DNA from 2 places in the Companilactobacillus paralimentarius genome. Region 1 is predicted to be linked to the other one. Evidence: predicted binding sites of a transcription regulator. Region 1 holds the regulator's gene; the other holds the start of a gene.
What was found. The regulator LexA, encoded in region 1, represses DNA repair genes until DNA is damaged. The targets are predictions, from matches to a motif close to CNAACANNTGTTNG.
Positions count from the first base shown of each region.

Region 2: ACI6PB_RS11435 (ATP-dependent DNA helicase) is a predicted target of LexA. The motif match lies at 1,442-1,455, and genes of this name have one in related genera.

Region 1 covers NZ_OY724131.1:1,019,743-1,025,614, forward strand. Annotated here, with positions in the region: gene rimM (ribosome maturation factor RimM) at 16-531, shown strand; gene trmD (tRNA (guanosine(37)-N1)-methyltransferase TrmD) at 531-1,259, shown strand; gene rplS (50S ribosomal protein L19) at 1,373-1,726, shown strand; gene ACI6PB_RS04820 (histidine phosphatase family protein) at 1,814-2,434, opposite strand; gene lexA (transcriptional repressor LexA) at 2,518-3,141, opposite strand; gene ACI6PB_RS04830 (DUF896 domain-containing protein) at 3,236-3,478, shown strand; gene ACI6PB_RS04835 (YneF family protein) at 3,541-3,759, shown strand; gene purE (5-(carboxyamino)imidazole ribonucleotide mutase) at 4,000-4,485, shown strand; gene purK (5-(carboxyamino)imidazole ribonucleotide synthase) at 4,478-5,608, shown strand; gene purC (phosphoribosylaminoimidazolesuccinocarboxamide synthase) at 5,612-5,872, shown strand, end outside.
Region 2 covers NZ_OY724131.1:2,311,723-2,317,594, reverse strand. Annotated here, with positions in the region: gene ACI6PB_RS11445 (oleate hydratase) at 1-636, opposite strand, end outside; gene ACI6PB_RS11440 (TetR/AcrR family transcriptional regulator) at 769-1,323, opposite strand; gene ACI6PB_RS11435 (ATP-dependent DNA helicase) at 1,489-3,858, shown strand; gene ACI6PB_RS11430 (hypothetical protein) at 3,848-4,564, shown strand; gene ACI6PB_RS11425 (sce7725 family protein) at 4,561-5,475, shown strand; gene ACI6PB_RS11420 (NAD(P)-dependent oxidoreductase) at 5,624-5,872, opposite strand, start outside.

The DNA of each region.
Region 1 (5,872 bases):
TATCACGGAGGAAAAATGACCGAAAAATTATATCGAGTTGGTACTATCGTCAATACGCATGGTATTAAAGGTGAATTAAGAGTCGTTCCAATTACAGATTTTCCAGAAGATCGTTTCAAGGCAGGTTCTAAGTTAGTCTTTAAAAAGAATAATTCTAGTGAAGAATTCACAGTAGAGTCAGCTCGTAAACATAAGAATTTTGTTCTTTTGAAACTAAAGGGATATGACAACATCAACGATGTTGAAAAGTATGTTAAATCAGAACTTTTTGCTAGTGGTGAATTAACTTCCGAATTAAACGAGGGTGAATTTCTTTATAAGCAAATCATTGGTTTGCAAGTAGTGGATAAAAACCTTGGTGAAATTGGAAAGATTACTGAGATCATGGAATTAGGTCCAAACGATGTTTGGGTTGTAAAAGGAACTAAATATAAGGAAGTTTTATTGCCTTATATTGAAGATGTTATTAAGAATGTTGATCTCGACAAGCAAATTGTTGAAGTCGAAATACCGGATGGATTGATAGATTAATGGATATTACAATTTTAAGCATTTTTCCAAGAATGTTTCAGGCGCTAAATGAATCTTTGATTGGTAAAGCTCAAGAAAGGGGACTCGTTAATATTGATGTAGTTGATTTTCGTGATTTTACAACGAATAAACAGCATCATGTTGACGATACAACCTATGGTGGTGGGGCAGGCATGCTTTTGCAAGCTCAACCAATTTACGATGCTATGGATTATGTCGAAACGAAAAAGCCAGGTCGGAAACGGGTAGTCCTACTCGATCCAGCTGGTAAAACTTTCAATACAAAAATGGCACGTGACTTTGCTAAAGAAGATCAATTAGTTTTTATTTGTGGACACTATGAAGGTTTTGATGAACGAGTTAAAGATCTAGTTACGGATGAAGTTTCAATCGGTGATTATATTTTGACTGGTGGTGAATTACCCACTATGAGTATGATTGATGCGACATTACGTTTTGTACCTGGAGTTTTAGGTAATTCGTTTTCTGCTGAGGAAGAATCGTTTTCGAACGGCTTGTTAGAGTATCCACAGTATACTAAACCAGCTGATTTCCGTGGTAAGAAGGTTCCAGATGTTTTGACAAGTGGTGATCATGAAAAGATTCGTCTTTGGAGATTAACACAAGCCTTGAAAAAAACTTTGGAACGTCGACCAGATTTATTGGAAACTGCAAAGCTGACGGATGAAGAAAAGAAATTACTCAGAAAAATTCGTCAAAATATATAGTTTACAAGTTCGTCCAAATAAAGTATCATTGTAAGAGTGTTTGGACACATATTAACGATATTCCGCTGTATGTCAGAGATATATAAGAGTGTCGAATTAGGGAGAAATTATTCATGAATGAATTAATTCAAGATATTACAAAAGAACAATTACGTTCTGACATTCCTGACTTCCGTAGCGGTGACACTATTCGTGTACATGCTAAGGTTGTTGAAGGTACTCGTGAACGTATTCAATTATTCGAAGGTGTCGTAATCAAGAGACATGGCTCAGGTATCAGTGCTACATACACTGTACGTAAGATGAGTAATGGTGTTGGTGTTGAAAGAACATTCCCATTGAACACACCTCGTGTAGAACAAATTGAAGTTATCAGACATGGTCGTGTACGTCGTAGCAAGCTTTACTACCTACGTGCTCGTACAGGTAAGGCTGCTCGTATTAAGGAACGTCGTCGCGACATCTAATTAATACATTTTAATGCAACTAAACTTCAAAAAATAAACCATCACGTTGAATTTTATAATTCAATGATGGTTTATTTTTTTATATATTTAATTGAAAATCTGATTGAAATATTCCAAGTAAAATTTTTGATCTTTTGGAGTTGCAACAATTTTAGTAACACTAGTATTTCGAGGCTCGGGGATACTCATCATGTCCTGGGGTTTAAGAACATCTAACGCGGCGGCCTTAACAGTAAAACCGTGTGTAACGCAGATAAGTTTGTCATTGGGGTATTTATTCAGGGCATCTTCTAAAAAGCCGTGTACCCGTGTAACAACGTCTTCAAATCGTTCTCCATCGGTGGCATACTTCGTATAGAATGGTAAAACGTCATTCCAATATTCATTGTAGGCATCAGGATGAATTTTCTTTAAATCAGCATTTTTTTGTCCGTCCCATTGTCCATAAGATATTTCCACCAATCTTTTATCATAAGAGATTGGTAAATTGGCCTGTTTATTCAAAATTGTAGCTGTCTGTTGAGCACGCTTTAAAGGGCTACAGATAATACGATCTGCAAAGCTGATATCAAAATTCTGAGCCAGAGTCTGGGCTTGTTGTTGACCGTGATCATTTAAGTAAGTCATTTCGGTATTAATATTGCCTTGTTTCATTTTCATCACGTTGGCTTTAGTTTGTCCATGACGGATGAGATAGAATTCAGTCATAATTTCTCCCTCGTGGTTAAATTATTATCTATTATAGAAGAAGTTTTGCAGATAATAAAAAAATCACTCCGCAAAAGAGTGATTTAAAAAATTTGTGAACGATATAATCCAACAACTTTACCAAGTATCTCTACGTTATCTAAGATAATTGGATCCATTGTATCGTTTTCAGGTTGTAGGCGGTAATGTCCATTTTCTTGATAGAATCTCTTGCAAGTGGCTTCGATATCTTCAGTCATAGCGATAACAATTTCACCATTATTGGCAAAATTTTGTTCATGTACTATAACGTGGTCACCATTGTAAATACCACAATTGATCATACTTTCTCCGTGAATTTCAAGCATGAATAATTCACCAGAATCACGATTTAAGTCAGGTGGAATTGGAAAATATCCATCGGGATTACGTTCAGCTGTGATTGGTTGTCCAGCAGCAACAGTACCGAGGATAGGAATTTGTTTTGATTTGATACCGATGGAATTTAAACCTGCACCAGTAAGTTCGATTGCCCTAGGTTTAGTAGGGTCACGTTGAATAAAACCTTTTTTTTCAAGACGAGATAGATGACCATGTACCGTTGATGTAGATGATAAGTCTACAGCTTCGCAGATTTCTCTGACAGTGGGCGGATATCCATGTTCATCTAAATAATCATAAATACATTGTAGAATTTGTGACTGTTTAGAGCCTTCAGCTTTTGACATTAGAACACCTCATTGTTAATATCTTAATTAGATTGTATCAAAATATGAATACAAGTTCAAACAAGTGTTCGATATAATGGGGAGAGTTAAAATTATGAACGAACAAGAAGAATTGCTCAAAAAAATTAATAAATTAGCTCATAAGGCTAAAGATGGAACTATTACTAAAGAAGAAGAAGATCAACAAGCCGAACTTAGAAAAGAATATTTGAAGAATTTTCGTGCCAGTTTTAGATCCCAACTTGAAATGACACGTGTGTTTGATAAGCAAGGAAATGAGGTCACACCGGAGAAAGTTAGAGAGATTCAACGTAAAAAAGGTTTACGTGACGATTAACACTTTCAATTAGAGTGATTTTTTTGTAATATTAATAGATGTATGGAAAGGGTGAAACATAAATGGGAACAACAATAATCGTTGGTATTATAGCCTTATTAATCGGTTTAGTTGGTGGATTCTTTATTGCCAGATGGTATATGAAGAAGTACTTCCAAGATAATCCACCAATCAGCGCAGATATGATTAAGCAAATGATGGCTCAAATGGGACAAAAACCATCACAAAAGAAACTTAACCAATTAATGAGTACTATGAAAGCATCACAAAAAAAGAAGTAGTAAGTTAAATTAATAGACGATATGCATATTTTAATATGTGTATCGTCTATTTTTTTGTCTAAAAAATCAATTGCTCTTTATTTACGAACTATGATATTAATAATATCTAAAAAAATCTAAATGAAAACGATAAATGCGAATATTAATTAAAAATAATTGAATTAAATACGTGTTTTGTATTGAAAGAATTTTCATATCTTGATAGAATTTGGTTACCAAAGACAGAAAGGTGGAAAACCAATGAGTGATGTAGCGATAGTTATGGGATCAATTTCGGATTTACAAGTTATGCAGAACACAGTTGATGTTTTGAAAGACTTACAGGTCAGTTATGAAGTCAAAGTGATCTCAGCACATAGAACTCCTCAAGAGATGCTGGATTTTGCAAAAACGGCACGTTCTAATAACTTTAAAGTGATAATAGCAGGTGCAGGAGGCGCCGCTCATTTACCAGGAATGATTGCTTCATCAACTAGCTTGCCAGTTATCGGTGTTCCAGTACCATCTAGATATTTAAAAGGGATGGATTCTTTATTGTCAATTGTCCAAATGCCTGCTGGTGTTCCAGTGGCAACAGTCTCTATTGGTGAAGCTGGAGCTAAGAATGCTGCCATCATGGCGACAAAGATCTGTGCTTTACAAAATCAAGATTATGAACTTTCTCTGAATGGTTACACCAAGGCCATGCATGATAAGTCATTGGAAAGTGGGAAAAATCTTGACTAAAACAATCTTACCGGGTGCAACCATCGGAATTATCGGCGGGGGTCAACTCGGACAAATGATGTCTTTTTCAGCAAAGGAAATGGGTTATAAAGTTATTGTTCTCGATCCCACGCCAAATTGTCCAGCAGCACAAGTTTCCGACGATCAAATTGTTGCTGCATATGACGATTTAGCTCAATTGATTGAATTAGCCAAGCGTTGTGATGTTTTGACTTATGAATTTGAGAACGTCGATGCTGAAACAATCAATGAGGTGAAAAAATATACAGAAGTGCCTCAGGGTACTAAGGCTTTAACAATTACTCAAGATCGCGTTTCTGAAAAGAATTTTATTGAAAAAAGTGGTTTTTCAACAGTTCCGCATGTTGTTATCAATAATATTTTTGAATATCATCGTGCTGTTGAGAAATTAGGAACTCCAGTAATTGTAAAAACTACTCGTGGTGGCTATGACGGTAAAGGCCAGATTCTGATCGAAGATCCTGAAAAGGTTTGTTATGCCGATATTGAAGAATTATTGATGCATGGAACTTGTATCGTTGAAAAAAAGATTGCCTTGAAAAAAGAAGTCTCAGTTGTTGTCGCGGCTAATAGTTCTCAACAAACTTCTATTTTCCCCGTTATTGAAAATATTCATCGTCATAATATTCTGCACCTAAGTAGTTGTCCAGCAGAGATTAGTACAGAAACCGAAAATGAGATTTACCAAATTGGTGAGAAGTTAGCTCAAAATTTAGAATTAGTCGGTACTATGTGTATTGAATTCTTCATTTCTACGATAAATGAAGTTTTTGTTAATGAAATTGCTCCACGTCCGCATAATTCAGGTCATTTAACAATTGAATCGTGCAATATTTCTCAATTTGATGCTCATATCCGTGGTGTTTGTAATCTGGCAATGCCAAAAGTTCGACTTCTACAATCAGCAGTTATGGTCAATCTATTAGGACAGCATTTACAGCCAGCTAAGGAAGTTTTACCAGAACACACTGAATGGCATTTTCATGATTACGGTAAAGCTGAAAGTAAAAATAATCGTAAAATGGGTCATATTACAATTTTGAGTGACGATTTACGAGAAACAAAGAGTTCTGTTGAAAAAAATTCGATTTGGGATGTGTAAATCATGACTGAAAATAATTTACTTTATGAAGGTAAAGCTAAGAACGTTTATAAAACAGACAAAGAAAATGAACTTTTGATGGTCTATAAAGATCAAGCAACGGCCTTTAATGGCAAGAAAAAAGAAGTGTTACCGGGTAAAGGTGTTTTGAATTGCCGTATTTCTACTTTGGTATTTGATTATTTGATTAAAAATGGCGTAAAAACTCATTTGATTGAAAATCTATCAGATCATGAACAATTAGTTCAAAAGAGTGAAGTTTTC
Region 2 (5,872 bases), 1.3 Mb from region 1:
GAAACCTTCAAGGTATTCATGACGGTTGATGAAAGTAAATCTTTGCCAGTAACGACGACATTCGATGGCACTGTGGTAGTGTTTGAAGGCTAGTTGACTGTGGAAGCAAGTCCAGAAATTAGTTTTGAAGAAATCTTTGTCAAAAAATTCATCGATGCGTTTGTCAGCTAATTCTTCTTCAGTTGAAGAAACAATTTTAGCCATAGCGGTAACATAACGTTGAGGCATCTTATAATTATGATATTGTCCGTCAATTTCTCCTTGGTTAACGATAACTCTGGCCTCAGTGTGAATTGGTTCATCACGGTTGAAGTCAACGACATCATCAAGTACAGTTCTGCCTTCATTTTCAAGTGAAGGGATCTTGCTGCAGAGATACCAGAGACATTCCATATAAGGTTCTAGTTCACGTTCAGCACGGCAAAGATAACCTTCATTACCTTTAGTTCCGTCCATAGAACCACCCATAACAGGCTTCTTCTCGTAAATAGTAATATTACGAGAAGGCATTTTAGCATCATCAATTAAGAATGCTGCCGTTGCCAATCCGGCGATTCCTCCACCAATAATATTGGCTTTGCGGTCATCAATACCGGCTGGTTTGTGGGGATGATACATTGTTTTATAAATGTTCATTGTTGTTGCCTTCTTTCGAAAATGTCAAAGGAACTTTGTCCTTGCATTCAAGATAAAATAAACTCCAGTAATGAACAATTGACAAAAAAATAGAAGTGTAAATATTATTTACACTTCCCAATATCTGTAAAATTATTTAGCGTATTTATTTAAAGCCTTTTTGAAATCACCATGGATTAAAACGCCAATTTGCTCGACAATTTCCTCAGGATCACCCTTCATATCGTCACTGATCCATTCGAAAATAACGGCGATGAAAGCAAGACTATAGAAATGAGCAATGAAATCTTTATGATTTTGTGAAACGGACATACCTTCGGCCTGTTTTTCGACGATTTGAATGATATAACCGTAAAGTACGTCATAGATATATTTTTCCATTAAGTCACGATAAATGGAATGATAAACATTTTGAGCAATGGTCTTATTTTCTTTTATTTTGACCATGATATTGTAAAAACCTTCTTGCCAATTGTCATAGTCAGAAGCGTCATCCAAATATTTTTTAGCGTTTTGGCAGGCAGAGTATTCCACCAGTGCATAAATATCGGAGAAATGATTGTAAAATGTTTGTCTAGTTAGATCACATTCAGAGACGATATCCTTAACGGTGATTTTATCAACTGATTTGCGTTCTAAAAGCTTATTTAGTGAATCGATTAAAACATCCTCGGTACTAATCTGCATGAAATACATCCCTAACTGAATTAATAATATTAATTATATGGTTTTTTTATTATAAAAAGTAGCTGAGAAATGAGTAGGATTGAACTAACTTTTACAATAAATTGTCTACAGACAAAATCGAACGTATGTTTTACAATGTTAAATAGTAATTTGAGGAGGTAGTCTATGGCAACTAAAATTGGAATTCGACAGTTAGTTGAGTTTGTACTGCGTAGCGGTGACTTAATGGAAAATAAGAATAGTCAAAATACGGCTCAAAACGGTTCCCGAATCCATCGTAGACTACAAAAAACACGTTCAAAGAATACCGATTACGAAAGTGAAGTCTATCTAAAGACTGAAGTAACCATGAACGATACTGAGTACGTCATTTCAGGACGTGCCGATGGAATAACTACGACAGATAAAAGTATTCTAATAGAAGAGATCAAAACTTCGGACCAACCCTTCGACGAATTAAGTGACAACACATTGGAACTCTATTGGGGACAGGTTAAGGTTTATGGTTATATTATTTTGAAGGAACATCCAGAGTTAAAACACGTTGATTTACGACTGACCTATTTTCAAGTCAGTACTGAAACAATAACAAGCGATGACAAAACTTTTGAACGTGATCAATTGAATGATTTTTTTCAAAATTTAATAGAAGAATACGAGTATTGGTTAGTTCTAAGAGCTAAATTACGAAAAACTCGTAATCAATCGATTCAACAATTATCTTTTCCGTTTGATAAATTTCGAACTGGTCAACATGAGTTGGCGGCGGCTGTTTACAAAACGGTTTACTATCAAAAGCGTCTTTTTGTCGAAGCACCAACTGGAACTGGCAAGACTATCTCAACTTTGTTTCCGGCCATTAAATCAATGGGAGAGGAAAGAATTCAACGATTATTCTATTTAACCGCCAAACAGAGTACCAGGCGAGTTGCTGAAGAAACAATTGATTTGATGTCAAAAAAAGGACTCCAGTTGAAGAGTATTACCTTGACGGCTAAAGATAAAATACGTTTTAAAGAACAAGATGTGCCACCAGAAAAAGATCCATACATGATTGGTTATTATGATCGGTTGAAGCCAGCCTTAGCTGATTTATTAACTAATGAGGATGCCATTACGCGTGAAATTGTAGAGAAATATGCAAGGAAGCATACCGTTGATCCCTTTGAGTTTTCACTGGATGCATCATTATTTTGTGATGTTATTATTTGTGATTACAATTATTTGTTTGATCCGCTAGTCTATTTACAACGCTTTTTTGTCGAAAAAGATACGGATAATTTTTTCCTAATTGATGAGGCTCATAATTTGGTCAGTCGTTCACGGTCAATGTATTCAGCGGAAATAAGTGATTTTAAGATTACTTCATTATTGAAGATGGCTAAAAAGATTGAAACTAAAACAAGTAAAGATTTTCAGAAACAGTTGAAAAAAGTTCGACGCGTCTTCAATCAAATAAAGAAACAACTACAGACCGATGATTTAGAAGAAAAGATAACTTCAGATGCACCTGATGAACTTTTGAAAATTTTAGGTAAGTTTGATGACTTTATGGGTGAATGGATGCAAGATCAAAAGCCATCCGACTTTTTGGATAGTGCCAAAGACTATTTCTTCGATTGTCTGACTTTTGTCAAAATTGGAGCGTTGTATAACGATACGTACAAGACCCGGATTGTTATAGATAATAAACATCTTATTGTTAAACAGCTATGTCTCGATCCCAGTCATTTTATTGATCAGTCATTGGATCTTGGCTTAGGAGCAGTGTTATTTTCAGCCACTTTGTCGCCGATGGATTATTACCAAAGCGTTTTAGGTGGGAGCGCTAATAGTTTGGCGTATCAATTACCATCACCATTCCCAATTAATCATCAAGCCATTTTGATAACACAGTATATTCAAACAACTTATCGACAACGAGAATTTAATCAAGAAAAGATTGTTAAGAGCTTAAAAACTTTAATCGATAGTAAAAAAGGTAATTATTTATTCTTTTTTCCGTCATATGGGTATTTAGAACAAGTAAAAACTAGTTTTGAAAAAAGTTATCCACATGTTAATACAATTACTCAGACATCTGAGATGGACAGTGTGACTCGACAAGAATTCTTGGATCGATTCGACAATGATAGTGAGGAAACGCTAGTTGGCTTTTGTGTTTTAGGTGGTATTTTCTCCGAAGGAATTGATTTAAGAGGTGATAAATTAATTGGTGTCGCTATCGTTAGTGTTGGGTTACCAGGATTGAGTGCCGAGAATAATTTGATTCGAGATTATTATGATAATAAAAATGGACATGGATTTGAATATGCTTATCAAATGCCAGGAATGAATAACGTTTTACAGGCCGCAGGGCGTTTGATCAGAAGCAGTCACGATAAGGGAATTGTTTTATTAGTGGATCAGCGTTTTGGCAGTATGCGTTATACCAGACTTTTTCCACAACATTGGCAGAATTATCGTCGTATTTCATCGCTACAACAATTAACAGGCACGGTGGATAACTTTTGGAAGGAACAAGATGAAAACTAAGTTAACTAAGAATCTAGAGAGTACACTTTATCAATATTGTAAAGAACAGGGATCGTATGTTGTTGAAGAGGTTTCAATGCCAGATGATAAAGGAATTGTTGATACGCTGAGTTACCAGCAATTACGAAATGATCAAATTGAATGGCGTTGCTATGAATTGAAAGTAACAAAATCAGATTTTCACTCTAAGGCCAAATTGTCTTTTATTGGTAATTACAATTACTTCGTCTTGCCACAGAAACTGTTCGAAGAAGTGGCTGATGAAATTCCTAGTCATATTGGTGTTTTGATTTATCGAGCTTTTGATAAAAAAGCAATGGAAGCTTCACCGCAGACATTAGTCGCACCAGGATTTTTAACTATCGCTAAAAAAGCTCAATTTCAAGAACTTCAGGTTGATGAAAAACAGTTAACAAGTCATTTTGTAGCCTCACTCTTTAGAGAAGTTGATAAAGCCAAGAAAGTTGAGAAAGGTTTGCAGCTATATTCTGAAGATAGGCTCTTTAAAGAACTGAAGAAACGCCAAAAAGCTGGTTACGATGTTTATAATCCTGACAATAATCTTTATGATCGTTTTATTGAAGAAACGCAAAATGATGCTATAACAGCGTTACAGGATGAATTAGATGCCAGAAATGCCGAATATCAAGAATTGAAGTTACAGCTGCAGAGATTACAACAACCCAATTTGGAGGATAAAATATGATCTATTATCCTTATTTTCGTGGACGAATGTACGATTTATTGGCATTGAAGGAATTATGTGAAGAAGGCTGGTTTAATTCACAGATTATTCCAATAATTGAACCAGTTCGTGATTCTAAGGAGTTGCAAAGAACGGTTCAAACTTTTGTCGATAAAAAGCAGCCGTTCAGTGTAATTGCTAATCCACAGGTCAGCGTATATGGTTTGAATGATACGAAACTTTATCCACTACCGGATGTGTATAACTTAGATTTTTACGTGCCAAGTGCTATTTTGACGGCTGATTTTCGAAGTGATTTCTTAAGAACCTTACCGCAACAAAAGTCGATTTTAATTGTAAACAATTATGAACTGCTTAAAGCATACCGTGATACTACCGTTTTGAAAAAAGTGAATAAATTGTTAATTCCAAATGTCGCCAGGATGCATAAGTTAATTGGAATTAAAGCTGCTAGTTTGACTGATCCGTTCTCATTTCATCACCATGTAGAAGACTACGCTCAATTAGATGATGAATTTTTTGAGGGTCCAGATTGGTATCGACAAGTTGATGGATTCAGTGGCTTCGGTGATTATTCAATGTTAGGTCATATTTATTTTGATAAAGGTATGCCATCAAGGGCAATTGCAATTCATATTATCTATGTGACTGCGGATGGTAGTTTACGTGTGCATCATTTTGTTTCTGACAGTAATGAGTCTATGCGTGGACAAAAGCAAAAATTCTTTGAAGCTATGAACAAATTGGCACCTTGGGTTCATAAAAATATTAATGGGCTTAATCTAACTCCCGCATTAGAAACACTATTAGAATATGGTCATGGGGATAAGTTTCCTGGTTTAGGAGTCGTAAAAAAACTCTCAATTAAACATCATTTGGAGTTGATGAGTCGTTTGTCTGAGTATAAATAGTCGCCTTTTGATTTTTAAATTAAAAAACAGTACCTATTTGAATATCCGTAATGTACGGTAATCCTAAATAGGTACTGTTTTAGATTTTTGAGTTATTGTTTAAGGAAAAAAGAGGGTATCTTTCACTCCATCAAACTTTAGTGACATATTACCACCAAAGTTTGATAAGTCCTTGAGTACCATCGTTGCCCAAACCTTTATCATCGACTAATGTTTCATATAATTTCTTAGCTTGTTTAGTAGCAGGAAGGTCAAGGTTCATTTTTTCGCTTTCATCAAGTGCAATGCGTAAGTCTTTAAGGAAATGTTTGGAATAGAAACCTGGTTTGAAGTCACCGTTTAAAATACGAGGTCCATAGTTTTCTAAACTCCAGTTGTCACCACTACCACCTTCAAC